DNA from 2 places in the Bacillus sp. 05T21 genome. Region 2 is predicted to be linked to the other one. Evidence: riboswitches for the same ligand, from Rfam matches in the RefSeq annotation. Region 2 holds a riboswitch; the other holds the start of a gene.
What was found. A riboswitch is a leader RNA that binds a small molecule or an ion and turns the genes downstream of it on or off. The one in region 2 is predicted to bind S-adenosylmethionine.

Region 1: linked by a shared signal. The riboswitch ahead of AC1DKZ_RS15955 (bifunctional O-acetylhomoserine aminocarboxypropyltransferase/cysteine synthase) and the one ahead of AC1DKZ_RS17590 (methionine ABC transporter ATP-binding protein) in region 2 are both predicted to bind S-adenosylmethionine.

The regions. Positions count from the first base shown of each region.
Region 1 covers NZ_JBFTMD010000007.1:189,366-204,977, forward strand. The annotation lists gene AC1DKZ_RS15880 (DUF423 domain-containing protein) at 1-229, opposite strand, end outside; gene AC1DKZ_RS15885 (YwdI family protein) at 293-580, opposite strand; partial or broken gene AC1DKZ_RS15890 (cation:proton antiporter regulatory subunit) at 587-880, opposite strand; gene AC1DKZ_RS15895 (ion channel) at 849-950, opposite strand; gene AC1DKZ_RS15900 (purine/pyrimidine permease) at 1,122-2,405, shown strand; gene AC1DKZ_RS15905 (Cof-type HAD-IIB family hydrolase) at 2,611-3,432, shown strand; gene AC1DKZ_RS15910 (DUF3817 domain-containing protein) at 3,642-3,935, shown strand; gene AC1DKZ_RS15915 (uracil-DNA glycosylase) at 3,974-4,651, opposite strand; gene AC1DKZ_RS15920 (ABC transporter permease) at 4,671-5,663, opposite strand; gene AC1DKZ_RS15925 (ABC transporter ATP-binding protein) at 5,656-6,573, opposite strand; gene AC1DKZ_RS15930 (SGNH/GDSL hydrolase family protein) at 6,570-7,451, opposite strand; gene AC1DKZ_RS15935 (LacI family DNA-binding transcriptional regulator) at 7,462-8,439, opposite strand; gene AC1DKZ_RS15940 (YczE/YyaS/YitT family protein) at 8,538-9,164, shown strand; gene AC1DKZ_RS15945 (homoserine dehydrogenase) at 9,194-10,489, opposite strand; gene metA (homoserine O-acetyltransferase MetA) at 10,628-11,533, opposite strand; gene AC1DKZ_RS15955 (bifunctional O-acetylhomoserine aminocarboxypropyltransferase/cysteine synthase) at 11,517-12,815, opposite strand; SAM riboswitch class I at 13,050-13,154, opposite strand; gene AC1DKZ_RS15960 (chloride channel protein) at 13,471-14,700, shown strand; gene AC1DKZ_RS15965 (FMN-dependent NADH-azoreductase) at 14,767-15,393, opposite strand; gene AC1DKZ_RS15970 (response regulator) at 15,584-15,612, opposite strand, start outside.
Region 2 covers NZ_JBFTMD010000009.1:90,636-106,247, forward strand. The annotation lists gene AC1DKZ_RS17565 (arsenate reductase family protein) at 1-246, shown strand, start outside; gene gcvH (glycine cleavage system protein GcvH) at 288-671, shown strand; gene AC1DKZ_RS17575 (toprim domain-containing protein) at 1,291-1,635, shown strand; gene AC1DKZ_RS17580 (thioredoxin family protein) at 1,639-1,947, shown strand; gene AC1DKZ_RS17585 (hypothetical protein) at 2,100-2,444, shown strand; SAM riboswitch class I at 2,570-2,677, shown strand; gene AC1DKZ_RS17590 (methionine ABC transporter ATP-binding protein) at 2,987-4,012, shown strand; gene AC1DKZ_RS17595 (methionine ABC transporter permease) at 4,005-4,670, shown strand; gene metQ (methionine ABC transporter substrate-binding lipoprotein MetQ) at 4,693-5,505, shown strand; gene metQ (methionine ABC transporter substrate-binding lipoprotein MetQ) at 5,579-6,385, shown strand; gene sufC (Fe-S cluster assembly ATPase SufC) at 6,623-7,408, shown strand; gene sufD (Fe-S cluster assembly protein SufD) at 7,424-8,716, shown strand; gene sufS (cysteine desulfurase SufS) at 8,716-9,936, shown strand; gene sufU (Fe-S cluster assembly sulfur transfer protein SufU) at 9,926-10,357, shown strand; gene sufB (Fe-S cluster assembly protein SufB) at 10,406-11,803, shown strand; gene AC1DKZ_RS17635 (bifunctional metallophosphatase/5'-nucleotidase) at 12,265-13,656, shown strand; gene AC1DKZ_RS17640 (YunC family protein) at 13,722-14,024, shown strand; gene yunB (sporulation protein YunB) at 14,080-14,811, shown strand; gene AC1DKZ_RS17650 (M23 family metallopeptidase) at 14,868-15,612, opposite strand, start outside.

The DNA.
Region 1 (15,612 bases), on a different contig from region 2:
CAGCTACCATAAGCCAACCTGCAGTGTTTAAAAGTGATGATTGCATTTTGTCCATTAATAGAGCAACTACGAATAAGCCACCTGCATGAAACATTTGATATGTAACGCCCGTCTTCCACACTTCTAACATTTTTGCAGAAATTTTATTTTCTAAACCATGTGCTCCAAAAGCCCCTAATGCAACAGATAGCCCCGCTGCAATACAACCTAGTAAAAAGAAAATTTTCATCTTAATTCCCCTTTTTATTTTTATCATAAGCAATTTTCACATATAATCCAAACGATTTAATCCCTAAAAATCAAATAAAGAATTACCATTTGCACCTTCTTCTTTTATATACACAGGTTCTCCAGAAACTGGCATAACCGGTTGAACTGTTGTTATAGGCTGAGATCCGATTATTTGTGATTGAACTTGTGGTTCTCTATACGTAGAAGGCTCAACTTGTTCATCTAATAATAAATCACATAATGCACGCACAACTAATAAATGCTCTTTTGATTTTTGTCCTTCACTACTTTTTGCCTTTGCAATTTCACTCGCCATTTTATTTAAAACCTTATCGCTAGATACTTGCATTCCTTGTCACCTCTTACTTTGTAGTTCTTTCTCAAATTGCCTCAGTTTCTCCACTGAACCAAATACTATTATCATATCATGTTCTTGCAGTTTTTCCTGCCCCGTTGGATTATGGATAATATCCCCATCTCTTAAAATCACTAAAATTGTTACATCAAATTGATTTCTCACATTACTCTCTAATAAAGATTTACTGGCTAAGTTAGAATCTTTACCAACTTGAATTTCTTCAATTACAAATGATTGCTCTATTCCATACAATACTGTATCAATATAATGCACTGTTAACGGATTCGCAATATCCAACCGTTAATACAGTAATCATCGTCATCCAAAATGCTTGAAACAAGCTAATCTCTTCAATTGTCATAAATCATAGCATTCCTAGAATTACAACAAAAGTCATACATATAACCGCTATCCATAATTGCTTCCGTGCATTCATATTATGTTTCAACTCTTTTCTCTATCTACAATCTTTGCCAGAGGAAATGAAATACGTATATACTAGAAAACGGAATCTATGAAAGAGGTTGATATAATGAAGCTATTTCTTTCTGCCTTACAATGGGCACTATTTATTTTAGCTGGAAGTCTTATTGTACCAATTAGTGTCGCAACTAGTTACGGCCTTGATGGCGCTGAAGCTATCGCGTTTGTACAAAGAACATTATTTGTTCTCGGTTTTGCCGGTCTCTTGCAAGCTATATTTGGTCATAAACTTCCTATCCAAGAAGGCCCTGCCGGCCTTTGGTGGGGAATTTTCTCCTTGTATGCAAGTTTAGGCGTCGTATTATTTGGATCAAGCAATGAAACACTTAAGGTCCTTCAGTACGCTTTCCTATTAAGTGGCATCATTTGTATTATTCTTAGTGTTTTTGGACTTATTGATAAACTAGTTCGTTACTTTACACCGACAGTAATTGGAACGTATTTATTCCTTTTGGTCGCACAACTTAGTGGCTCCTTCTTAAAAGGCATGTTTGGCCTTGATGGACAACATACAGAAGTACAGCCAAAGGTATTTATTCTTTCACTCATTGTTATTTTACTATCTTTTTTCATTATGAAGCTACCTATTATTGGACAATATTCCGTTCTTTTCAGTATCGTCTGCGGCTGGATATTATTTGCGTGCTTCGGATTATCTAATCCAGTAAAACCTGTGACAGATATAATTCGTCTTCCATCTCTGTTTGTTTTCGGAATGCCTCGCATTGAATGGAACATGGCAATTACGGTAGTTTTCGTCACACTACTACTTCTAACAAATATGTTAGCAAGTATTCGCGTTGTACAAAAGGTTGTTTCTAAGTATGAAGAAAATGCTGCTCCAGATCGCTTCAAACAAGCTGGCATTATAACAGGAATAAATCAATTGCTAGGCGGTCTATTTTCAGCCATTGGCCCTGTTGCCATTTCTGGATCCGCAGGATTTATTGCAACGACAAATATTTATAAGCGCCTTCCATTTATGTTAGGGTCAAGCTTTATCATTCTTGTTAGTATATTCCCAAAGATTACTTCATTCTTTGCAGCCATCCCCGTTGCAGTTGGGTATGCTGCGATTTATCCTGTATTTGCAAGCATGATTGGTCTCGCTTTCCGCGAATATGACACTGTACAAAATAAAGAACAATTATTTAAAGTAGCAGGTCTTTCAATCTTTACAGGAGTCGGCGTTATGTTCGTTCCAGCAGGAGCGTTTTCTACGCTACCACCATTTTTAGCATCATTTTTAAGTAACGGTCTTGTTCTTGGATCTGTAATGGCTATCTTGCTGGAAATATTATTTTCTCGTTCGCACGAAAAACAACCATCGTAAATTGGAAAACTTCCATTATTGCACTCTATCTTTAGAGTTGTTACGATAATGATAAATTATCATGGGCAACACGCTCATGATAATTTATACTAACAATGCAGAACTTCTCCTAGTTTCATGCAAAGAATTTCGATGTCTTACTATATATTCCCCACTATCTTCATAAAAATTTATCTCTATTTCAACAAAGAAAGGAATTTTCTATATGACTTATAAAATGATTGTTTTAGATTTAGATGATACTTTATTACGCGACGACCATACAATTTCACCTCGTACGAAAGAGGCTTTAATGACAGCACAAGAGCAAGGAGTTAAAGTTGTACTTGCTTCTGGGCGCCCAACGTTTGGTATGCGCAATGTTGCAAAAGAACTTCGTTTAGAGGAATACGGTAGCTTCATTCTATCTTTTAACGGCGCAAAAATTATTAACTGTAAAACAAATGAAGAAATCTTCAGTAGCACGCTATCTCCTGAAATCGTTCACAACCTATTTGAAATTAGTAAAACTGAAGATGTATGGATTCATACTTATATTGGCGATGATATCGTAACAGAAGAAAATAATCCTTATACTAAAATTGAGGGCGAAATTACTGGTATGCCGATTATTGAAGTAGATGATTTTAAAACTGCTGTTAAAGAGCCTGTAGTAAAAGTATTAATGAATAAAGAAGCTGAACGCCTTGTTGAAGTAGAAAAGAAACTACAAAAACAACTAGAAGGTCAATTAAGCGTTATGCGCTCTAAACCATTCTTCTTAGAATTTACTGAACATGGTGTTACGAAAGGAACGAGCTTAAACCAATTAATCCAAAAACTTGGTATTAAATGCGAAGAAGTTATCGCAATGGGCGATAGCTATAACGATCAAGCGATGATTGAATTTGCTGGTCTTGGCGTTGCGATGGGCAATGCACCCGATGATATTAAAGAAATCGCAAACTATGTGACAGATACAAATATGAACGATGGTGTTGCTAAAGTTGTAGAGAAATTTGTACTAAAAAGCGAAGCGCTTGTTTAATATTTTCATTCATAAAACCTATTTGAAGTCAAATACTTCAAATAGGTTTTTATTTAAATTGCAATGCTTTTGTGACTATATTTTGAACTTTGCACTATTCTCGTAGTGTAAACTTTCTTTTTGTATATAATTAAACAAAATAGACTATTTCATTTTGAAAAAGAATACAAATTTACTATATACAAGCATACATTAAAGGAGGCTACTTCATGTTATCTACACCAATCGGAAGATTAAGAGCAATCGGCTTAATTGAGGGGATTTCTTTCCTATTACTATTATTTGTAGCAATGCCATTAAAATATTTTGCAGGGTTTGCAACAGCTGTTAAAATTACAGGTATGGCTCATGGCGTTTTATTTATTCTATTCATCTTTGCGGTAATTCAAGTAACAATCGTACACCGTAAATCAATTTTATGGGCACTTGGGGCATTCGTTTCATCAGTTATCCCATTCGGTACTTTTGTACTAGATGCAAAACTAAAGAACGAACAACAATAATAAAAAGGTAGTTAACAACTGTTAACTACCTTTTCTATTTATAAATTTGGAATTTCCCAATCAATTTCTCTTTCGCCCATATTAGCTAAAATCGTATTTACTTTAGAGTACGGCTTACTTCCAAAGAAACCTCGTCTTGCTGATAATGGACTTGGATGTACGGACTCGATAATACGATGATTCGTATTCGTAATTAACTTTTTCTTCGCCTGAGCATGGCGTCCCCATAATATGAAAATAACTGGCTTTTCACGTTCATTTAATAGCTCAATTACGCGATCTGTGAAATGCTCCCATCCTTTTCCTTTATGAGAATTCGCCTCACCTTGACGAACCGTTAACACAGTATTTAATAGTAAAACCCCTTGCTCCGCCCATTTTACTAAATAACCATTATTCGGAATTTCATAACCGTATTCATCTCGAAGTTCTTTGTACATATTTAGCAATGATGGCGGCGTTTTAATACCCGGTTGTACCGAAAAGCTTAAACCATGCGCTTGATTCGGTCCATGATATGGGTCTTGTCCTAAAATAACGACCTTTGTATTTTCATAACTTGTATACTGAAGAGCGTTAAAAATATCTTCTACCTTTGGATAAATCACATGCTCCTCATACTCTTCTTTTAAAAAGTTAGCTAAATTTTGATAGTATTCTTTCTTAAATTCTGGCCCCAGTAATGGTCCCCAATCATTCTGCAAAATGTTTTCCATGCCTTCACTTCCTATCCAATTAATTCACCATATCCTGCCTTGTAAATACTACAAACGAAATGATAAGAGATACTACTGCCCAAACCGTTAAATTTATTAAAGAAAATCCCATTGATAACCCTTGTAATGCAGGAAGTTTTCCTGATAAATAATCCGTTAGCGATAAGTTGACACTAAAAATGTATTTCGCACCTTCCCAAGACGTTGCGAATGAACTTAAAATGCCGCCTGCAATTAACGCAGCTAACATAACGCCCATACCAGCTGGTGTATTACGAATTAAAACAGAGACCATAAATGATATAGTTCCAACAACGATAGCAACAAACCAAGCTAGTCCGTACGCCATTAAAATGTATTGCCACTGCGGAATAAGGTGTACAAAGTTTGTATTTAACGTTTCCTTATCAATGACGAATCCTGTTAACACAGGTAAATTCCATCCAGAGTATCCAAATACAAGCCCTGATAATGCGTAAGCAAACAAACCGACAAGAAGCAATATGAGCGAAATGAAAAATAACATCGTCACATATTTACTAAGGAGTATTTTCCAGCGCCGAATTGGCCTCGTCAGAAGCATTTTCATCGTACCATCGCTTCGTTCTCCTGAAACAATATCAATGGCGACAATCATAACGAGCAATGGAATAAATAACGTTATTCCTTGTTCAATAAACGCCCTCACAAATGTCGGTGCTCCTGGCGCAGTCGGATTAATATTGTGATCTAAATAATATTGTTGTTGTTCCACTCTTACTTTTAACCAATCCCGCCATTCTTCTGGCAATCTAGAATTGTTCAAGCGGTTTTGTGAATCAACAATTTGTTGCTGTAATGATACTTTCCAATCGGTCGTACCAAGCCTTTTTTGCGTCGTTTCTATTTCACGATACTGAGCATACACAAAAAGTGGAATCAAGATTGCTAAAATAAGCATGACAACAACAATTCGTTTCTTACGATAAATCTTTTCTGATTCATTTAAAACTAGATTCGCAAATTCACGCATGTTGCTCACCCCTTGTGAGTTCAATAAATAAATCTTCTAGCGTAAATACAAGCTCTTTGACGCTATGTACATCTATTCCGTTTTCTACAAAATGCTTATTCCAAACATTAATAGACGCAACATCCATACGACATAATAAACGCTCATCTTCTACACTAACTTCCTCTATCTCTTCAGCAGCGTCTAACATGTCTTTCGCTTTGGAAATCGGTGTAACGACCCATTCCACACGATCACTCGCTGTTTTGATCAACTCTTCAATAGGTGCAACTGTTATCATTTTTCCTTTATGAATAATAGCAACACGGTCGCATATCAGTTGCACTTCACTTAGCAAGTGACTCGAAATAAATACACTCATATTTTCTTCTTTTACAAGCTTATGTATAAATTCCCTAAGTTCTCTAATCCCAGCTGGATCTAAACCATTCGTCGGTTCATCTAATATGAGCAATTTCGGGTTTCCAAGTAGCGCCTGTGCAATTCCAAGGCGCTGCTTCATACCAAGGGAATATGTTTTTACCTTATCGTGAATACGCTCATCTAAATGAACCATTTTTGCAATTTCAATAATACGTTCATCTGATATATCACCAAGCATGCGCGCAAATTGCTTTAAGTTTTCCCATCCCGTTAAATATGTATAAAGCTCTGGGTTTTCAACTATACTTCCAATTTGACGCATCGCTTCTCTGAAATTTTCCTTAATAGAATAACCACCGATAGAAATAGTACCTTCTGTCGCTTTAATCAGTCCAACTAACATTCGAATTGTTGTCGTTTTCCCGGCTCCGTTCGGTCCTAAAAAGCCAAACACTTCTCCTTGTTTTACATCAAATGAAATGTCCTCTACAAGCGTCTTCTTTCCAATTACCTTCTTCAAGTCTCGTACAGAAAGTATCGTCGTCATTTTATCCCTCCTTGCTCTAGTTTTAATTTACTTACGACGTTTTGGACTAATCGCTCTGCCATATATGTGTAGCCTACTTCATTCGGATGAAAATGATCGGAGTATAATAAATCTTTTCCACGATTTTGGAATAAATCAAATGTCGGTGTAATATATACATTTTTATCATTTAATGCTAACTTCTCTAAAGAAGCATTCCAATCAACAACAATATTTGATGAACCTCTTAAATCTTCTACATCCTCAAAAGGATTGTATAAACCTAGCCAAAAAATAGGACTATCTGTGTTTAATTTACGAATTTCTTCTATAATTTTCTTCGCTTCATTTTGAAACGTTTCCGTATCAGGACGATACGTCTCTAAATCTATCTTTCCGAGCGATTCCCATCCTGGGAATAAATCATTTCCTCCAATTGTTAAAACAATTACATCTGCTTGCTTAATTGAATATTGAGCTCCGCTGCTTTCGATTTGTTTTAATAAATCAGGCATTTTCGCACCACTAACTGCCAAATTGCTTAGTGCAACTTTTTGTTTATAATCTTTTTGTAAATTCTCTTTCATTCGTCCAATATAGCCAATTCCTTCTTTATCACCAACGCCGCGCGTTAACGAATCACCTAAACTAACTACTTGTAACGTTCCCGTTTTCTTTTTCTCTTTTGCCACTACGTCAGTCTTCGTAATTAATTTTGAAGCTTTCGGATTTAATACATCATTTACACCCGAAACAAAACCGTATGCAAATAAACAGAAAGACGCAATTGTAATGAGTAGAATTACTTTTACTAATTTTGATCTCATATCAAAACCCCTTTTAGCCCCTATAGATTGTCCATAATTATACCAAACGAATTTTCGAAAAGCGATTTTCACACCTTCTCTATTATGTCGTTTCCCTATCTACCAAATCTGGTAATAACTCTACATGTTTCACATCTATTTCCTCATCATTAATCTTTTCATATAATAATTCAAATGCCTTTACACCAACATTTTTACTAGAATGCGAAATCGTCGTAATACCTAATATATTTGCCACCTCTTGATCATCACATCCGATAATCGTAATATCCTCTGGGATACGAATTCCTTGTTTTTTCGCCTCCGTTACCATTCCTGCAGCAATATGATTGCAAGATACAAGAAAAGCCGTCGGTTTTACAGACATACGAGCCCATTCCCTGACTACATTGCGCCCATCTTCCACCGTAAAACAGCCCTTAAACTTCCAGGCATCTAACGGTGTTACAACAATCTGTTGAAGTGAATCCTCATACGCCTTTTTTCGCCTCTGGCTATTAATACTATTACTTCTTCCAATGCAATATCCGATACGTGTATGACCAGCATCTATTAAGCTTTTCATCCCGCGCAAAAATACTTTGTAGTAATCAATATGTACACTCGAAATGAAATTCGAATCTATTTCTTCACACATCACAATTGGACCAAACTTCGTATACTCTTCAAGTTTTTCCTTACTATTTGTCCGTGAACATATAATTACTCCATCAAGCTTTTTCATTTTTAACATATGTAAAATTTCAAGCTCTTTTTCTTCGCTATAATTTGTCTGGCAAAGCATCATATTATAATTGTTCTTTGCGGTTTCCTTTGATATCCCCCCAATAATAGCACTGTAATATTGATCATTTACGTGCGGCAATAAAACGCCAATTACATTCGTTTTTCCTTTCACTAAATGAATCGCATTCACATTTTGCGTGTAATTTAATTCTTCAATAATCGCTAAAATCTCTTTTCGTTTCTGTTCATTCACATACGGATGATTATTGAGTACACGTGAAACAGTTGAAACAGATACCCCAGCAAGTTCAGCAATCTTTCTTATATTAGTCATCTCATTCTCCCCTTCCCCTCAAAAATTCTCGCTTGACCTGGTAAGCTTTCCACAGTATACCCTTTCTTAGCAAATACATTTTGAAAGGATATACAACTATGCTTCGATTCAAACTAGAATATATATTTTTCATTGGCGGTTTACTCATTCTCGCCATCGGTATTAATATGATGACGACAATTACTTCCTTTGGACTTAGCCCTTATGATTCCTTCTTTATTGCACTATATCAAAATTTTGGGATAAGTATTGGTTTTTGGATTTTCATGATTAACTTTGTTTTTACCCTGATCGTACTCTTTTGGGACAAAAAACAAATTACAATCGGCACAATTGTAACGATGATTCTTATTTCTCTTTTTGTTGATTGGGTTGGTTCTATTACGACCATTATGGACATTATCCGCTCTCTTCCAAAATATATAACACTTATTTGCGGAAACCTATTCGTCGGAGCCGGAATTGGTCTTTACGTCTCTACTAACCTTTGCGCAGCACCTCAAGAGGCTTTCGTTTTAACTGTTGCTGAGAAAAAGAAATGGACATTTAGAAGAACAGAAATTTCATTAGCTTTTTTATTTTTAACATTAAGCTTCTTATTAGATGGGCCGATCTATTTTGGAACAATTATCTTATCCTTTACAACAGGTTGGATTATTCAAGCATTTATTCAAGTTGGTACGCAAATTTTAAATAGGAAAAAACCTATTAAGCAAGCCGCTTAATAGGTTTTTTCGTTTTATTAGAAGAGATACTACTTAGCATCTCCTTCAATTCGATAATTTGCTTTCACACAATCTATTTCTTCATACAATTGCAATGTATGTAGAATGTACTCATAATCCGCAAGAGAAGCACGATGCGTTACAATTACTATTTCTGCTTTCCCTTTCTCTTCAAGTGGCATTTGAATAATCTTTTCAAAACTAACACCGCGCTCAGAGAACAATGATGTAATTTTTGCAAACACACCAATTTCGTCTTTCACATGAAGTCTTAAAAACTTTTTCACAATAATTTCATCTGGCTCTTTTAGTACCTTTTGATATTGCGGAACTACAGCACTATTTCCTGTTACACCTAACCTAATATTTTGCATTACAGCAACTAGATCAGAAACAACAGCTGTCGCTGTCGGTAAGCTTCCTGCTCCCGGACCATAAAACATCGTTTCTCCTACCGCTTCACCATACACATACACAGCATTATATTCATTTTGCACTGCCGCAAGAGGGTGTGCATTTGGAAGTAGCGTTGGCTCAACTGTAACCTCTAATTTCTCGCCATCTCGCTTTGCAAGACCAATTAATTTAATCGTATAGCCTAAGCTCTTACTATATTCAATATCTTCTGCTGTAATAGAAGTAATCCCTTTTACCTTCACATCTCCAAGCTCTACATTTGTAGAGAAACCGAGAGTAGCCAAAATCGTCATTTTTCTTGCTGCATCCAAACCTTCTACGTCTGATGTTGGATCTGCTTCTGCAAATCCAAGCTGCTGAGCTTCTTTTAACACGTCGTTATATGCTCTCCCTTCGTCTGACATTTTCGTCAAAATAAAATTTGTCGTTCCATTTACAATTCCCATTACTTTCGTAATAAGATCTGAAGAAAGTCCTTCTACGATGCTTCGTAAAATTGGAATCCCTCCAGCTACACTTGCTTCGTAAAATAAATCAGCCTGATTATCTTTTGCCACCGCTAAGAGTTCCGCTCCGTGTAACGCCATTAAATCTTTATTTGCAGTCACAACGTGCTTCCCGCTTTTTAAAGCTTGTAAAATATATGCTTTTGCATCATCAATGCCGCCCATTACTTCAATGACAACATCAATATTAGGATTATCTAAAATTTCATTCACATCTTGTGTTAATAGAGTAGAAGGCACGTCTACTTCTCTCTCTTTCTCAATGTTTTGCACCAATACTTTCGTTACTTTCACTGGACAACCTACTTGGTGTATAAGTCGTTCTTGATGATCTGTAATAATACGAACTACACCACTACCAACTGTCCCAAGACCTAATAACCCCACTTGAATTTCTTTCATAATACTGTCCACCCCTCAAAAATTGTGTTTAGATGCCATTATATAGACAAAAAATATGAAAAACAATGTATTTTGAATATTGAGAAAAATAAAGGTTAATCTTTACAAATAAAACGCTACCACGTGTTATACAATCATTTACAATATATAAGGGGTTTCTTGATACACGTAATAATTCAGCCAATTGGAGAATAATAAATTCCCATGACTCCTCCACCTAACAATTGGCTCCTCATTTGGATTATTATGTTTAAAATAATTTTTTGGCACATCAATATTTAACCCTTTTTGGCAGTCCCGTTCGTATTCTTGCTTTAACGTATCACAACTGTATTCACTATGTCCGAGTGCGAAAACTTGCCTTCCCTCTTGCCCAATAGCAAGATGAACGCCTGCTTCTTCAGAATTGGCTAATAACGTTAATTCTTTCACTTCTTCAATATCGCTCTCTCGTACTTCTGTATGACGAGAATGCGGAGCAAAAAACACTTCATCAAACCCTTGTAACAATTTCACATGTTGCTCGCGAACCTCATGTTCAAATACACCAAACATTTTTTCCGCAAGAGGATACTTCGGCACACCATAGTGGTAATACAAACCAGCTTGTGCCCCCCAGCAAATATGAAGCGTAGATGTTACATTCGTTTTTGAATACTCCATAATACGTCCAAGCTCTTCCCAATAATCTACTTCTTCAAAAGAAAGAGTTTCAACTGGTGCTCCTGTAATAATGAGTCCATCAAATTTTTCATTCTCAATATCACGGAATGTTTTATAGAAGCTCGTTAAATGATCCTGCGCTACATTGCGAGACAGATGCGATTCCATATGAAGTAAATGAACATCTAATTGCAACGGTGTATTTCCAATTAAACGAAGTAATTGCGCCTCTGTTTCTTGTTTTGTAGGCATTAAATTTAATATAGCAATTTTCAAAGCACGTATATCTTGTGTTACTGCTCGCTCCTTCGTCATTACAAAAATATTTTCCTTCTGCAATACTTTGCGAGCTGGTAAATCTTTATCAATTATGATCGGCATGTTGTTTGCCTCCGACTAGCGCCGCTTCTAAATCTGCAATAATATCAGAAACATCTTCTATACCGACCGATAAACGGATTAAATCAGATGTAACGCCAGCTAAACGCTGATTTTCTGCGCTTAATTGTCTGTGCGTCGTACTAGCAGGATGTATTACACAAGTTCTTGCATCAGCTACATGCGTTACAAGAGTTGCAAGCTTTACATTTGCGATAAATTCTTTCGCTGCTTCTAATCCGCCCTTAATACCAAATGTTAAAACTCCACTAGCACCTTTTTTCAAATACTTTTGTGCTAACGAATAATTTTCATTACTATCTAATCCAGGATAATTCACCCATTCAATGCGATCATGATTAGCAAGCCACTTAGCAACTTCGAGAGCATTTTCACTATGACGCTCCATTCGTAAATGCAATGTTTCAAGGCCAATGTTGCTAATATATGCATTGAATGGGCTCATACAGTTTCCGTAGTCTCTTAATAACTGAACGCGTGCTTTCACAATATACGCTGCTGCTCCAAAATTTTGAACATAGCTTACGCCATGATAACTCGGGTCAGGCTCGACAAGCTCAGGGTATTTTCCATTTGTCCAATCGAAGTTCCCTCCATCTATTACAATCCCACCTAGAGAACTTGCATGGCCATCAATATATTTCGTTGTAGAATGGACAATGATATTTGCCCCATGTTCAAACGCCTGGCATAAATAAGGCGTCGCCAATGTATTATCAACGATAAAAGGTACTTCTAATTCTTTTGCTGCCGCTGAAAGTTCTTTGAAATTCAAAACGTTCATTGCTGGATTTCCTAACGACTCTGCATAAACGAGTTTTGTCTTATCATTAGCAAGTGCCGCAATTTCATCTGCCGTTAAATTAGGATTAAAGAACGTAACATCTATGCCCAGCTTTCGCAAACTCACTCCAAATAAATTAAACGTTCCTCCGTAAACAGTTGAAGAACAAAGTAAATGGTCTCCACTACTGCAAATATTTAAAACCGCAAGCATAATGGCTGCCTGCCCAGAAGCTGTTGCAACAGCCCCTACACCACCTTCTAAATCTGATAACTTCTGCTCAAATGCAGCTAGAGTAGGATTTCCAATACGCGTATATATATATCCTTCTGCCTCTAAATTAAATAGTGCTGCTAAATCATCTGACGTATCATATTTATACGTTGTACTTTGATAAAGTGGCAAAACACGCGTCTCACCATTTTTTGGCGAATAGCCACCTTGCACACAAATCGTTCCTTTCCCCCATGATTCTCCCATCTCTCATTCTCCTTTCTTTTATCCCGCTATTTGCGGGCAGTAAGACTCCCACCTCCAAATTCAGCAAATGCGAGGAAGTTAGGTGGGAGATAACTGCCCGATTGATGAAGGCTAATAATTAGCGGGGGAGGGACAAAACCCCCACTGATTAAAGTTTCACTTTATCCAAAATAAAAAACTGCCCCTTCCCTGAAAACAAGAAAGGAGCAGTTTGAAAACACGCTCTAAGGCTCTTTCTTATCTCTCAGGATTATCACCTGCAGGATTTGGCACAATTCCGTTATACGGCTGTTGCCAAGGTTTCATCGGGCCTGTCCCTCCACCTTTTCTTGATAAGACTATGCAATTACCGTTGATTTTATAGCAATAATTTCCTGATGTCAAATAGTTTTTCTGAATGTTCTAAATTAAATGCAAGGAATTTAATACAAACAATAAAAGAAATATATTCCATATTCATTTGAAAAAGACCTTTTAAAAACTCCAATCCATATATAGAATTAAATAAGTGGTTTAACCGCGTTGGTTTCAAATTTTCATGAGATCCCGATATATTGAATAAGCCACCCCCTCAAAAAGATACTATATATATATTCAATTCACACTAGCATATTTAATCCTTTCTACATGAAAATTTACATAACGGAGGTACAACATGACAAATAAAAAGGACATGCACCATATACTCGTCCTATATGGCATTCTTTTAGGCTCTATAGTCGGAGTCACGGTCTGGTCATTTTTAGTCACAATAAATATCGGAATTCACTTTATTTGGGGATACTTACCTACTCTTTTCTCTTCTCCCCCTTATTACACCATTTGTGTAACAATCATCGGTGGTATCCTCGTTGGTTTAACACAAAAATACTTCGGTACATATCCACGTCTTATGCCCGAAGTGATGGCTGAATATAAAAAAACAGGTAGAATTGAATACCGTTTTGTACATAAAGCTACTTTAACTGCGATTATCGTTTTAATATTTGGAGCAAGTTTAGGACCAGAAGCTGCACTTGTTGGAATTATCGGTGGACTTTGTACATGGGTAGGAGATCGCTTTAAATTTGCTTTAAAGGGAATGAATGAACTAACAGAGGTTGGAATTGGTGCCACTTTAAGTGTTATTTTTAATGCACCATTATTCGGTTATTTAGCTCCGAATGAAAATGAGGGTGAACAAATTAATGAATTTTCGAAAGGAAAAAAAGCAATTGTATATTTAGCTACCACTTTTGCCGGTTTTTCCGTTTACTTATTGCTTAGTAAACTCGATAATCGTGGATCCTTTATTGTTGATTTTGGGGAAGGGTCTCTTGCTCTTAATGAATGGATCGCCTTTCTACCACTTGCTAGCATTGGTGCTATAGTTGGTTTCTTTTATTTCAAATTAGAATTCACATTAGAGAAATTAATCCACCCCTTCAAAGAATACAAGGTATCACTTGGAATTATAGGCGGTATTTTATTAGGAATTACAGGAACTTTTCTTCCTTACACGTTATTCTCAGGGGAACATCAATTAAAAGATTTAGTCGTTGAATGGAGCCATTTATCCTTCTGGGTACTACTTCTTTCAGGAATTTTAAAATTATGTATTACTGCCGTTTGTTTAAATACGGGTTGGCGCGGCGGACATATTTTCCCAATTATATTTGCTGGATCAAGTATCGGATATGCTATAGCTTCTATTATCCCTATAGATCCAATAGCTTCTGTAGCCATCGTCACGACAGCTATTTCAAGCTATGCATTAAGAAAACCAATAGCTATAACATTACTATTACTCATGTTTTTCCCGCTCAATTTATTATTACCGATGCTCGGGGCAGCCGCGATTGGGAATGCATTTCCGCTTCCTAAACATAACGAAACTACAAATTAATATAAAAAAACAGCATTAACATGTAAATGTTAATGCTGTTTTTTCGAGTGGCGATTATAATTTTAATTAAAATTTGCTTGCTACTTTAGCTGCTTCTTCAAGACCTGCAGTAATGATTTCTTCTGCTTTATCTGGGAATTGGTTATGTCCCTCGATAATTACCGTTTCCATGTTTGTTGCACCGAAGAAGCCCATCATGCTCGCTACATATTTTACAGCCATTTCCATTTCAGCTGCTGGTCCTTCAGAATATACGCCGCCGCGTGCATTTAATAATGCAATCTTCTTATCTCCAATAAGCCCAACTGGACCTTCTGTTGTATATTTAAACGTTTTACCAGCACGGTTTAAATAATCAATATACGTGTGTAATACGGCCGGAATCGTTAAGTTCCATAATGGGAAACCGAAAACTACTTTATCAGCTTCTAAGAATTGATTTAAATACTTATCAGCAACTGCTACCACTTTTGCTTCTTCTTCTGTTAAATCAAATCCTCTACCTGCTTTGAATGTACCATTAATCATATCTACGCCTACATATGGTAATTCTTCTTTATATAAATCAAGTTCTACCACTGTATCATTTGGATGCGCTTCTTTATAGTTTGCTAAAAATGCCTCGTATAATTTCACACTAACTGCTTGTTCCGCTGGGCGGTTGTTTGCTTTTACAAATAAAACTGTTGCCATTGTTTTTCCTCCTACTACTCACTCTTATGTTGTTATATATCACTTACGAAAAAGGGTACTCCCTTATAATTATTGTTGCTTACAAATACATTTTATCTTTATATCAAAACAATTACGTCCTCACATAGACGTATTTTTCCATAAAAAAAGTCCACCTTCTAAAGGCGAACTAGGTCTTACGACTTTTGTCTTATACGATTCCATTTTTCACTGCATATA
Region 2 (15,612 bases):
GAAGATTTACGTAATTTACATGAGAAAAGTGAATTACCATTAAAAAAATTCTTTAATACAAGTGGAATGCGTTACCGCGAACTTGGTTTAAAAGATAAGTTAAAGGATGCAAGCGAAGACGAAATGTATGAGCTTTTAGCATCTGATGGCATGTTGATTAAACGTCCAATTGTAACAGATGGAACGAGTGTAACACTTGGTTTTAACGAAGAGCAGTTTGAAAGTGTGTGGAAAAAGTACCAATAAGGTATTTTTACATAATTAATACATTCACTGGAGGTACAGTCATGAGCATTCCAAATAATTTACGTTACTCTGAAGAACACGAATGGGTAAAAACAGAAGGTAATGCGGTTGTTATCGGTATTACTCATTTTGCGCAAGGTGAGTTAGGCGATATCGTATTCGTTGAACTTCCTGAAGTAGGTGCAACAATCCAAGCTGACGAGCCATTCGGAAGCGTAGAATCTGTTAAAACAGTTTCTGAATTATACGCACCTGTAAGTGGTAAAGTTGTAGCAGTAAACGAAGAATTAAGTGACCAACCAGAACTAGTTAACGAATCTCCATACGAGGGTGCATGGATGGTTAAAGTTGAACTTTCTGATGCAAGCCAAGTTGAGAAGTTATTAACTGCAGAAAAATATGCAGAAATGACAAACCAAGACTAATTATAGTCGAAGAAAAAGGACAGCCTTTGTGCTGTCCTTTTTTATGTTGTGTACATAATGAATTTAAAAACATATATATTAATTATTATGTAGGAGAACGTTTTTGAAAAACTTTTTTCATGGAGGCTTCATGCTGAGCGAGCGGCTTGCGCTTTTCGTTGTGATCCAGCTCCAGCGGCTAGAACAGTCGGTCATTTCACTCCTTTACTTGAGGCAAAGAGCGCCTCTAGTTCAGGAGTTCCAATGCCCTCTTGTTCTGAGCGAGCGGCTTGCGCTTTTCATTGTCTAGTTCCACCTCCTAGCCCTTCATGTCTAAGAACCTTCCGTACGAGAAGACAAAAAAGCGTCTTCTGTACGAAAGAACCTTAGCCAACAGGGCTAAACAGTCGGTTCCGCTTTTCTTTATTGTCCAGCTCCAGCGGCTAGATTGTTCGGTGGCTTCGCTTCTTCCTACAAGGCAAAAAGCGCCTTTACGTCAGAAGCTCCATCCCCCTCACAATCTGAGCAAGCCGCTTGCGCTTTTCTTTTGCAAAAATAAACAGGAAACAACATGAAAATAACGAATATACTATATACTAAGTTAAAGGTTGTATAGTATATGGTGATCGGGTGATGACATATGATTTATGTGGAAAAAGTCATTATTGTAGAAGGTAAATCGGATAGAAGAAAGATTGAATCTATTATTCGTGAACCAGTGGAAATTGTTTGTACAAATGGTACAATTGGTTTGTCGAAAATGGATGAGCTCATTGATCAATTTTTTGATAAGGACGTATATGTGCTAGTGGATGCTGATGATGCAGGAGAAAAGTTAAGGAAACAATTCCGAAAAGAATTTCCGCAAGCAGAGCATATTTATATTGATCGCTCGTATCGCGAGGTGGCGACTGCGCCTTCTTCACATTTAGCAAATGTATTATGGGGAGCAGACATTGACGTTTATACAGAATATTTACGGTAAGGAATGATAGAAGTGATTGATTGGACAGGTGCCGAAGCTACAGCCCTAATAGGAAATGAAGAAAAAACAGTGTTATATGTGTATACACCAATGTGTGGAACATGCCAATTGGCAAAGAAGATGTTAACGGTCGTTGAGATGACGATTGAAGATTTGAAAATTGGAATGTTAGATTTAAATTATGCCCCGCATTTAGCGAAAGAGTATGGGATAGAAAGTGTACCGTGTTTACTTATTTTTGAAAATGGGACACTGATGAAGAAAATATATGCATTTCATTCGGTTGAATATTTATATACGGAATTAAAGTAGGCGGCAAAGTTTTTGCCGCCTCGACATATTTCTTGGGAAATATGTCGACATGCGTGATAGATACAGTATTTGTCGAGCGAAAATAACAGGATTGCCCTTTAATAAGAGGGAATGGTATGTAATAGAAAGTGATATGAGGGATGTGGTTTAGGATGAAATTATATTCTTTGCTTCAATCATTTGTAAATTACGCTAATGGTCAATATCATTTAGAACCGCTTTTAAGGCAAGGAGAAAGAACTGTTAATTTTCGTTTTGGAGATGAATGCTGTTCGTTACAAATTTCAAGAGATTATATAGAACTTTTGAAAGAGGCGAGAGGAACGGAACAAATCGTTTGTTTAGAGGAAGAGGATGTACAAAAATTAGTGACTGGAAATATGAGGTTGCAAAAGTTAATGAGTGATGGACGGGTACAATATTCTGGAACGTATCGAACGATGTTATTAGTTGAATCGATGTTTCATATATGTAAACCGATGTCAGTCGGAGCTTAAAATTCTGAAGTTTCTTTTTTTACGAAAATTTCTGTTGACAGAGCGTGTGGATATTGATACAATTCAATTCATAAAATATAGACAATTTCATAAATTTTAAATCAGACGAAAATTTAATCTGATTTCTCTTATTAAGAGAGGTGGAGGGACTGTGCCCTGTGAAGCCCGGCAACCGTCAACTTATGTTGAAATGGTGCCAATTCCTGCAAAGCAAATGCTTTGAGAGATGAGAGAGAGGGATAATGTTGTTATATACGCATATAAACCTTTCTGCTTCTCTAGAAGCGGAAAGGTTTTTTGTCGTTTGAATGCGGAGGACATTCAAATAATAAGAGGAGCTATAACGATGGACTACACGCATCAAAAATAAAAAAATTGCGGAGTCTATCCAAAGTTTTATGAAATCCAGCTCCAGCGGCTAGAACAGTCGGTCGTTTCATCCCTTCCTATGAGGCAAAAAGCGCCTCTACGTCTGGGATTCCAACGTCCTCTTGTTCTAAACGAGCCGCTTACGCTTTTTAATCAAAAAAGGGGTGAACATCATGATTTTATTAGAAAATGTAAAGAAAATATATAAGGCAAAAAGCGGTGATGTCACTGCTGTAGATAACGCCAACTTAAAAGTAGATAAGGGTGAAATATTTGGTGTTATTGGATATAGTGGCGCTGGGAAAAGTTCGTTAATTAGATTGTTTAATCAGTTAGAGAAACCAACTTCTGGCCAAATTACAATTGCGAATCGTGTGATTTCAGCGATTACTGGAAATGAACTTCGTAAGGCAAGACAAGAAATCGGAATGATTTTTCAGCATTTCAACTTACTTTGGTCACGAACTGTGCGTGAAAATATCGCATTCCCACTTGAAATTGCAGGTGTCGATAAGGCGGAGAGAAGAAAACGTGTCGATGAGTTAATTCATCTTGTTGGATTAGAAGGAAGAGGAGACGCGTACCCATCTCAGCTAAGTGGTGGACAAAAGCAGCGCGTCGGGATTGCAAGAGCGTTAGCAAATAATCCACAAGTACTTTTATGTGATGAAGCAACGTCAGCTCTTGATCCGGAAACGACGGATCAAATTTTAGATTTATTGTTAGATATTAATAAGCGTCTCGGCTTAACAATTGTATTGATTACGCATGAGATGCACGTTATTCGCAAAATTTGTAATCGAGTTGCTGTAATGGAGAAAGGGAAGATCGTAGAAACGGGTCCAGTACTTGACGTATTCCGTAATCCACAGCAAGACATTACAAAACGATTTGTACAGCAGTTAACTGATTCTGAAGATACGAATGAAACGATTGAAAGTTTAATAGAAAAGTATCCAGATGGAAAAGTAATTCGTTTGCAGTTTGTCGGTGAAGCGGTAGAAAGACCGGTACTTCAAAGGTTAATGCAGCGCGGTGATATAGAAGTTAGCATTTTGCAAGGAAATATCGCGCAAACGAATAACGGCTCTTACGGAAGTTTAGTCGTTCATTTAAATGGTGAAGAAACAGCGATCCAGCAAGCAATAGAAGGGATTCATCAAGATCAAGTAGAGCTGGAGGTGATTGCACATGGATAAGTTAATCGCAAATATTGATTGGAATCAAATGTTAGAAGCAACTGGTGAAACGTTATATATGACGGCAATCGCAGCGCTTGCCACATTTGTTTTAGGACTTATTTTAGGATTATTACTCTTTATGACAGCGAAAGATAATTTATGGGAAAATAAAGCGATTAATACGGTGATTGGAGCGTTCGTAAACATTTTCCGTTCTATACCGTTCATCATTTTAATTATTTTATTAATCCCATTCACAAAGATTCTTCTTGGAACAATTCTCGGAGCGAGTGCAGCGCTACCAGCTTTAATTATTGGAGCGGCACCATTTTACGCGAGAATGGTTGAAATCGCACTTCGTGAAATTGATAAAGGTGTAATTGAAGCTTCAAAAGCGATGGGAGCAAAAACAAGCACAATTATTTTGAAGGTGTTAATTCCAGAATCGTTACCAGCGTTAGTATCTGGTATTACGGTTACGACTATTGCTTTAGTGGGCTATACAGCAATGGCAGGTGTTGTTGGTGCTGGTGGTCTTGGAACACTTGCTTACTTAGAGGGATTCCAGCGTGGAAATAACGATGTAACAATCGTTGCGACAATTTGTGTATTACTCGTTGTATTTTTAATTCAGTGGATTGGTGATAGTTTAACGACTCGAATAGATAAAAGATAATGAAAACAGGGGGATATTTCAAATGAAAAAATTATTACTTACAGCACTTATTTCAACTTCAATTTTTGGGTTAGCTGCTTGTGGCGGGAAAGATAAAGATGAAAAAAAACTTGTTGTTGGTGCTTCTAACGTACCGCACGCTGAAATTTTAGAAAAGGCAAAACCGTTACTTGAGAAAAAAGGAATTGAGTTAGAAATTAAAAAATTCCAAGACTACGTGTTACCGAATAAATCGTTAGCAGATAAAGAATTAGATGCGAACTACTTCCAGCACATTCCGTATTTAGAAAAGGAAATTAAAGATAAAAAATATGACTTTGAAATAGCAGGAAAAGTTCATTTAGAACCGATTGGTGTGTATTCTCAAAAATATAAGAGCTTAAAAGAACTTCCAAACGGGGCGACAATTATTATGAGTAATTCTGTTACTGATCATGGTCGTGGTTTAGCAATTTTACAAAAAGAAGGCATTTTAAAAATTAAAGACGGAGTAGAGCCAGTTAAAGCAACTCCAAAAGATATTGCGGATAATCCGAAAAACTTAAAATTCAAAACAGATATCGAGCCGGGTCTATTGCCACAAGTGTATAACAATAAAGAAGGCGACGCTGTTCTAATTAATTCTAACTATGCAATTGATGCGAAATTAAACCCAGAAAAAGACGCGATTGCAATTGAAGGCGATGATTCTCCATACGCAAACGTAGTAGCTGTTCGTAAAGGCGATAAAGATAAAAAAGAGATTAAAGCTCTTATAGAAGTACTGCATTCTAAAGAAATTGAAGACTTTATTACTAAAGAATATAAAGGGGCAGTTGTTCCTGTAAAAGAATAATTGCGGAAAAAGGGCTGGTGTATGCTGGCTCTTTTTATAACTACATAACTATAGGGGAGAAGAGGGACATCATATGAAAAAGATTATATTGTCAGTTGTTACAGCACTGTCTGTATTTACATTAGCTGCTTGCGGGGGGAAAGATGAGAATAAGCTTGTCGTTGGCGCTTCTAATATACCGCACGCTGTTATTTTAGAAAAGGCACAGCCAATATTAGAGAAAAAGGGCATTAAGTTAGAGATAAAAAAATTCCAGGATTATGTTTTACCAAATAAGGCATTAGCTGATAAAGAAATCGATGCAAATTATTTTCAACATATCCCTTATTTAGATAAAGAGATTCAAGAAAAAGGATACAAAATTGTAAATGCAGGAAAAATTCATTTAGAGCCAATGGGCATTTATTCTAAGAAATATAAAAGCTTAAAAGAGCTTCCAGATGGAGGAACGGTTATTATGAGTAATAACGTAGCTGAGCGTGGTCGTATGTTAGCGTTGTTACAAAAAGGCGGCGTTATTAAATTAAAAGACGGTGTAGATGTTGTTAAAGCGACAGTAAAAGATGTTGTAGAAAATCCGAAAAATTTAAAGTTTAAAACAGATGTAGAACCTGGACTTTCACCGAAGCTGTACGAAAACAATGAAGGTGATGCTTTATTTATTAATTCAAACTACGCAATTGATGCGAAATTAAATCCAACAAAGGATGCAATCGCAATTGAAGGATCAGACTCTCCTTACGCAAATATTATCGCAGTTCGTAAAGGTGACGAGAAGAAAAAAGAAATTAAAGAGCTAGTAGAAGTGCTACATTCAAAAGAAATTCAAGATTTTATTAACAAAGAATATAAAGGTGCTGTACTTCCTGTGAACGAATAGGTGCTGGAAAGGGCTGGGAATAACCCAGTCCTTTTTTCTTTATATATATAAGAAGAAAGGTGTATCATAAGAGGATGTAAAGGAAATACTTATATACATTTGTGAAAAAATTGTTACATTTTCTTAGTGTTTGCGATATCATTTTATTTGCTATAAGATTAGAATGAGAATAAAATGAGAATATGAACGTTTTAGTAATTTTTAAAATGTATATAGAGGATTAATGGAGGTATTGAGATGGCTGGTTCTACATTAACGGTTAAAGACTTACACGTATCAATCGACGGCAAAGAAATTTTAAAAGGTGTAAACCTTGAAGTAAAAGGTGGAGAAATCCACGCAATTATGGGACCTAACGGAACAGGTAAATCAACTTTATCTTCTGCGATTATGGGTCACCCAAAGTATGAAGTAACAGAAGGTAGCATCATCATCGACGGTGAAGATGTATTAGAAATGGAAGTAGATGAGCGTGCGCTAGCAGGTCTATTTTTAGCAATGCAATATCCAAGTGAGATTAGCGGAGTAACAAACGCGGACTTCTTACGTTCTGCAATTAATGCACGTCGTGAAGAAGGCGATGAAATTTCTCTTATGAAATTTATCCGTACTTTAGATAAAAACATGGAATTCCTAGAAATGGATCCAGAAATGGCACAACGTTACTTAAACGAAGGTTTCTCTGGTGGAGAGAAAAAACGTAACGAAATTCTTCAATTAATGATGATTGAGCCAAAAATCGCAATCTTAGATGAAATCGACTCAGGTCTTGATATCGATGCATTAAAAGTTGTATCTAAAGGTATTAACCAAATGCGCGGCGAAGAGTTCGGCTGCCTAATGATTACGCATTACCAACGTTTATTAAACTACATCACTCCAGACTTCGTTCACGTTATGATGAACGGTCGTATCGTTAAATCTGGTGGCCCTGAGCTTGCACAACGTCTAGAAGCTGAAGGTTACGACTGGATTAAAAAAGAATTAGGTATTGAAGACGAAACAGCAGAGCAAGAAGCGTAAGAGAGGAGCATAAACATGACAATCGGTACATTACCTTTCGATCAAGAAACAATCCGTCAGCGCGCAAGCGAAGTAAACGAAGCTGCTTGGTTGACTGAGTTCCGCTTACAAGCTCTTGCACAAGCAACTGAACTTCCAATGCCAACGCCTGATAAAACGAAAATTGAAAAATGGGACTTTATCGGAAAAGGCGACGCTGCTAAGCAAGAGCCTGTAAGTTCTTTAACAGAGCTTCCAGAAGCAGTGAAAAACTTAATCGATGAAAATAACAGCGTATTAGTACAACGTACTGGTACAACTGCTTTCGTTTCTTTAGCAGACGAAGCAAAAGAAAAAGGTGTTATTTTTACAGACATCGTAACAGCTGCAACAGAGCATGCTGAATTAGTACAAAAGTACTTAATGAAAGACGGCGTGAAAGTAGACGAGCATCGTCTAACTGCACTTCATGCTGCATTAATCAACGGCGGTGCATTCGTATATGTTCCGAAAAACGTTGTTCTTGAAACTCCACTTCAAGCTGTATTCTTAGTAGACGGCGAAGAAGCTAACGTATATAACCACGTATTATTCGTAGCTGATGCGAACAGTACTGCAACATATGTAGAAAACTACGTTGCAAATGAAAATGCTAAAGGTATTGCAAATATCGTAGCAGAAGTAATCGTGGAACAAGGCGCACAAGTGAAATTCGGTGCGGTTGATCTATTAGCAAAAGACGTAACAACTTACGTTAACCGCCGCGGTATTGTTGGACGCGACGGCCGCATTGATTGGGCTCTAGGCCTTATGAATGACGGAAACACAATTTCAGAGAACGTTACGAATTTAATGGGCGACGGATCATATGCTGATACAAAAACAGTAACAATTGGTCGTGGTAACCAAACACAAAACTTTACAACTAAAGTTGTTCACTTCGGTAAACACTCTGAAGGTTGGATTTTAAAACACGGTGTACAAAAAGATAGTGCAACATCTATCTTTAACGGAATTGGTAAGATTGAACACGGTGCATCTAAATCAAATGCACAACAATCTTCTCGCGTTCTTATGTTAGATGAGAAAGCTCGCGGTGATGCAAACCCAATTCTTTTAATCGATGAAGATGATGTAATGGCAGGTCACGCAGCTTCAGTAGGTCGCGTAGATCCGTACCAATTATACTACTTGATGAGCCGTGGTATTCCAAAACGCGAAGCAGAACGTTTAGTCATCCATGGATTCTTAGCACCTGTAGTAAATGAGCTTCCAATTGAAGGAGTAAAGGCACAGCTTGTTGAGGTAATTGAAAGGAAAGTTCGCTAATGAATATTCATGAAATACGCAAACAGTTTCCAATTCTTGATCAAAAAGTGAACGGCAAACAACTTGTATATTTCGATAGTGCAGCAACTTCTCAAAAACCAATTCAAGTCATTGAAACGTTAGAACGTTATTATAAAGAATATAATTCTAACGTGCATCGCGGTGTTCATACGCTCGGTACGAAAGCTACCGATGCGTATGAAGGTGCACGTGAGAAAGTTCGCAAGTTTATTAATGCGAAATCAATGGAAGAGATTATTTTCACGCGCGGAACGACAACTGCATTAAATACAGTAGCAGCTAGCTATGGCCTTGATAATGTAAAAGAAGGCGATGAAATCGTCATCTCTTACATGGAGCACCATAGTAACATCATTCCGTGGCAACAAGTTGCGAAGAAAACTGGTGCAACTTTAAAATACCTTCCGCTTCAACTAGACGGTACAATTTCTTTAGAAGATGTTCGTCAAACAGTTACACCGAATACAAAAATCGTTTCTATCATGCACGTTTCTAACGTACTTGGAACGATTAACCCTGTAAAAGAAATCGGAGCAATCGCACATGAAAACGGTGCAATCATGATCGTTGATGGAGCACAAAGTGCACCTCATATGAAAGTGGATGTACAAGATTTAAACTGTGATTTCTACGCATTATCTGCTCATAAGATGTGCGGACCAACAGGTGTCGGCGTATTATATGGTAAGAAAGAATTGCTAAACAATATGGAACCAATTGAATTTGGTGGTGAAATGATTGATTTCGTAGACTTACAAGAGTCTACTTGGAAAGAGCTTCCGTGGAAGTTCGAAGCAGGTACACCGATTATCGGTAATGCAATCGGACTTGGTGCGGCAATTGATTTCCTAGAAGAAATCGGTCTTCATAATATTGAAAAGCATGAACATGAATTAGCGCAATACGCTTTAGAGAGACTATCAGAAGTAGATGGCGTTACAATTTATGGTCCAAAGCATCGCGCTGGTCTAGTTACATTTAATATTGAAGACGTACATCCTCACGATGTAGCAACTGTATTAGATGTAGAAGGCATTGCGGTTCGCGCAGGACATCACTGTGCACAACCGCTTATGAAGTGGCTAAAAGCTTCTTCTACAGCACGTGCGAGCTTCTATTTATATAATACAAAAGAAGAAATTGATACATTTGTTGAATCACTAATCAAGACAAAGGAGTATTTCACAAATGTCATTTAATAATTTAGATACGTTATATCGTCAAGTTATTATGGATCATTATAAAAATCCTCGTAACCATGGCGTGTTAGAAGATAGTGTTACCGTTAACTTGAACAATCCAACTTGTGGCGATCGTATTCAACTTACGATGAAAGTAGAAGAGGGTATTGTACAAGAAGCGAAGTTTGAAGGTGAAGGATGTTCAATTTCAATGTCTTCAGCTTCAATGATGACACAAGCAGTAAAAGGAAAGAAAATTGAAGAGGCCCTTAAGCTTTCTAAAATTTTCTCTGACATGATGCTAGGAAAAGAGTATGATGACAGCATTGATTTAGGAGATATTGAAGCATTACAAGGCGTATGCAAGTTCCCGGCACGTATTAAATGTGCAACATTAGCGTGGAAAGCGTTAGAAAAGGGCTTAAACGAAGATAAGTAATGTTAAAGGTTCCTAAAAACGAGGTTATATAAGGAGGGACACACCAACATGGCGAAGCAACTGCCAGATATCGGCGATTATAAATATGGTTTCAAGGATAAAGACGTTTCGATTTTCCGTGCTGGACGCGGTTTAACAAAAGAAATCGTTGAAGAGATTTCACGTATGAAAGAAGAACCACAGTGGATGTTAGACTTCCGTTTAAAATCACTGGATAAGTTCTATGAAATGCCAATGCCACAATGGGGCGGCGACTTAAACGACTTAGATTTCGATGAAATTACGTACTACGTAAAACCATCTGAGAAATCTGAGAAGTCTTGGGATGAAGTACCTGAGGAAATTAAAGCGACATTTGATAAATTAGGTATTCCTGAAGCTGAGCAAAAATATTTAGCTGGTGTATCTGCACAGTACGAATCTGAAGTTGTATACCACAACATGAAAGAAGACCTAGAAGATCTAGGAGTCGTATTCAAAGATACAGATAGCGCATTAAAAGAGAACGAAGATATTTTCCGTGAGCATTTCGGAAAAGTAATCCCACCAACAGACAACAAATTCTCTGCATTAAACTCTGCAGTTTGGTCTGGTGGATCATTCATCTACGTTCCAAAAGGTATTAAAGTTGATACACCACTTCAAGCGTATTTCCGTATTAACTCTGAAAATATGGGACAATTCGAGCGTACGCTTATCATCGTAGACGAAGGCGCACACGTACACTACGTAGAAGGTTGTACAGCACCTGTTTACACGACTAACTCACTTCATAGTGCGGTAGTAGAAATCATCATTAAAAAAGATGCATATTGCCGTTATACAACAATCCAAAACTGGGCGAACAACGTATACAACCTAGTTACAAAACGTGCGGTTTGTGAAGAAAACGCAACGATGGAATGGATTGACGGTAACATCGGATCTAAATTAACGATGAAATACCCAGCAGTTATCTTAAAAGGCGAAGGCGCTCGTGGTTTAACATTATCTATCGCGATTGCTGGTAAAGGCCAACACCAAGATGCTGGTGCGAAAATGATTCACTTAGCACCAAACACGTCTTCAACAATCGTTTCTAAATCGATTGCGAAGCATGGTGGTAAAGTAACTTACCGTGGTATCGTACAATTCGGACCAAAAGCGAAAAACTCTCGCTCTAACATCGAGTGTGACACGTTAATCATGGATAACCAATCTACATCTGATACAATTCCTTACAACGAAATCAAAAACGATTACGTTTCACTTGAGCACGAAGCGAAAGTATCTAAAGTATCAGAAGAACAATTATTCTACCTAATGAGCCGCGGTATTTCTGAGCAAGAAGCTACAGAAATGATCGTAATGGGCTTCATCGAGCCATTCACTCGCGAACTTCCAATGGAATACGCAGTTGAAATGAACCGTCTAATCAAGTTTGAGATGGAAGGTTCTATTGGTTAATATATGTATGAAGAAAGCGCCCTGCATAGCAGGGCGCTTTTTATGTTGTATATTCGGGTTCGACTGTAAGATACCCGGGTGGGTGTTTAATGAAATATATCGACCACAACTCGGAATATATCGGCGATTATTTCAATATATCAGCGGTTCGACAAGGAATATCGATTTGTCGACAAAGTAAGACAATGGAAGTAAGACAAAGATACTGACAAATCCGCTGCATTGCTCGCTAAACCTCTCGAAAAATTCTCCCCCTCAAACTAATCAACAGACTAGAAAAAGTAATATAAAGTTTTCCATATTAAAAGGGCAATCTTTGGCTTTTTCTTATAATGCGAGTACAATGTAGAATAGCAAGAAAAGACGAAAAGTATTTACAGGATTATTGCGTACGTATAGCGTAAATGGCAGTAAGGAACTGAGAGGAGGTTTTTTCTCTGAATATAAATAAAGAAACAATCATCCACCTTTATCATACAAACGATATACATAGTCATTTTGAAAATTGGCCGCAAATTTCTCGGTTTGTACTAGGGGAGAAAAGGCGAAGACAGGAAGCGGGAGAGACTGTTTTAACTGTGGATATTGGCGATCATGTGGATCGTTTTCATAGTATTTCGGAAGCGACAAATGGACTTGGGAATACAAAATTATTAAATGAGGCGTTATATGATTATGTAACGATCGGAAATAATGAAGGAATTACATTGGCGAAAGAGCATTTGAATCGTCTATATGATGATGCTGGATTTGAGGTGCTCGTAGCGAATTTATTTGAAAAAGAAGGTGTACGTCCGGCGTGGGCGCAGCCTTATAAATTACATACAACGACAGATGGGATTACGATTGCCTTTATTGGATTAACGGTAGCTTATCCAGAGTTTTATCATATGTTAGACTGGCATATTGAAGATCCGATCATCCATTTAGAGTCTATTTTAGAAGAAGTTAAGGATACAGCTCATATTACTGTTGTGCTTTCTCATCTTGGAAAAAGTATGGATGAGTATATGGCGGAGCATTATGATATAGATGTTATTTTAGGGGCACATACGCATCATTTATTTGAGCGCGGTGTTCTTGTGGATAATACTTTGCTTTGCTGTTGTGAAAAGTGGGGACATTACGTTGGTCACGTTCAGCTTACTGTGGATAAAGAGACGAAGAGACTGTTGAAAAAAGACGGTAGAGCGATTAAGACAGAACGGTTAGGTGCTTATAGCGAGCCGTTATCCACAATTGAAATGCTAAAGGAAGAAAGTAAACAGATAATGGCTGAGCCTGTCGTTCATTTAAAAGAATCATTGCCGGTTGATTGGTTTAAGGAGACGACGTTTTCTCATATGTTGGCAAGTGCACTTAAAGAGTGGTGTAATGCGGATGTTGGGATGGTGAATGCTGGTGTACTTCTTGAGGGATTAAATGAAGGTGTTGTGACGCGCGGAGATATTCATCGGATTTGTCCACATCCCATTAATCCATGTCTGTTAAAAGTACCAGGGAAAACGTTAAGAGAAGTTATTTTGAAAGCGCGCCGCCCGAATATGGAGAATCTTGAGGTGAAAGGATTCGGATTTCGTGGAAAAGTAATGGGGAAAATGATTTACGATGGTTTGGAAGTGATTCCAGATACGATTCCAGGGAATAAAATTTTACTAGAAGATGTATTGATTAACGGCGAATCGCTGGAATTAGACCGGATATATACGGTAGGAACGATTGATATGTTTACATTCGGATACTTATACCCAGAGCTATCCACACTTTCTGACAAACAATATTATATGCCGGAATTGCTTAGAGATGTACTAACAGACATGTTGATAACTTATACATCTTCAGTCAAACTATAGGCTAGTTAACTTGTAACACTCATTTTTCTCTTGTCATAAAGATAAGAAAGAGAGGAGTGTGAACTATGGTTAATGTAGAGCCAATTATAATTGATAACTATACGTTCATTGCTGTTAGCGTAAAACTTCCAAAGACAAATTTGCTAGCTGTAATGAGCGATAAAGGATATATTATGTGCGGTGCTTTAGATGTAGGTCTTCTAAATGAGAAGTTAGGTGATCGAGGAATTATTGCTGGCCGTGCGGTTGGTGTAAGAACGATTGAACAACTTCTTGAAGCACCGCTGGAATCAGTAACGACTGGAGCAGAAGCTTTAGGTATTCCGGTAGGCACAATCGGAAAAGATGCACTATTAAAAATGAGATAAGCATATATCGTCCCTCTTTCTTGCATAGAAATAATATAAGAAGGAGGGTTTTCTTATGGGCATATTTCGTTCGAAAAATTCGCGGTTTCGAAGGGGACCGATTTCCTTTCGGTATATACTGCTTATTTCATTTATTATTTTTATCGTAATGGTAGTTCAAGGTTTATGGATTGTAAATAAAAGTATTCAGCCAACGTTAATTAAGTATGGGGAAACAGAGACTCATAAAATGGCAACAGCAGTTATGACGAAAGCGGTAAAAGACCGAATTAATGAAGGGTTTGATGTAGATTCATTAATGAAAGTGCAAACGGATAGGAACGGGAAAGTATCTACAATTGATTTAAATACAAAACAAGTAAATGAAATATTAACATCGACTACTGCATACATAGAAAAATATTTACAACAAGTAGAAAAAGGGGATACGAAAGCACTTGGTATTTTTGAAGAGAATGGGGTATCTATGTCAGTTCCTTTTGGGCGCATAACTGATAATGCGCTTCTTGGTAATATAGGACCGGATATTCCGATTAATTTTACGCCAATTGGTCATGTGAATACGGATATTAAACAATTAGTTGAGCCGCAAGGAATTAATAATACGGCGATCAAAATTATTATGGAAGTGGAAGTGACGTTACAAGTTATGATTCCGTTACGCACGAAAGAAATTAAGGTGAAGCAAAACATTCCGATTGCGACGCGCATCGTTCAAGGTGAAGTGCCTACTTATTACGGAAGTGGCGGAGTTACTGTACCAGATAAAAAGAAAACGGATAATTAGTCAGTAGTGTTCTATTGATTTATATTTATAAAAATAACCGTAGCAATTCGCTACGGTTATCGTTTTGTATTTGCTCGTTCTTTTCGTTCCCAAAGGCTTAAATGCATGTATGGATCGAAAGCCCATTCTGTATAGCCATTGTCTTTATACATGCCGAAATGTAAGTGGGGCGGGAATTTTCCAGCTGTACCAGGAGGACCGTAGCCGGTACTACCGACAAATCCGATTACTTTTCCTGGTTCGACAATTTGTCCGAGCTGTATTTCTTTAGAGAACCCGCCTAAATGAGCGTAATAGTGGTAATTATTATGAAGGTCACGAATACCAATGCGCCATCCACCAAGACGATTCCATCCTTTTGTTTCAATAACGCCATAGCAAGTTGATCGTACTGGTACGCCATATCCAGCGAAAATATCGGTCCCTTCATGAATCCTCCTGCCGCCAAAGCTTCTACCAGCACCGAAAGTACTACGATAGCTATGGTCACTGCGAATCGGGAGAGGGAAAGCATTGCCTTCTAAATTAATGCGTCCATAATGTTTATAAATTCGGGCGTATTCTGTAATTAATTCAACTGTTTTTGCACGTCTATAATATTCCCAAAGCATAATGTTAACACGGTCTTCCGACGTTCCTTGTTTCTTTAAAATAGTTGCTGCTGTATGCAGAAGATCACGGTCGTTATTTGCATTTGCAAATCCATCTTTGTCACCATCTAAACCCATTCCGCCAAATAGAGAAATTGTATGGGGGAGAGTATCATTACTATTCACAGGTCCAGCCCATATTTCAGGTTTG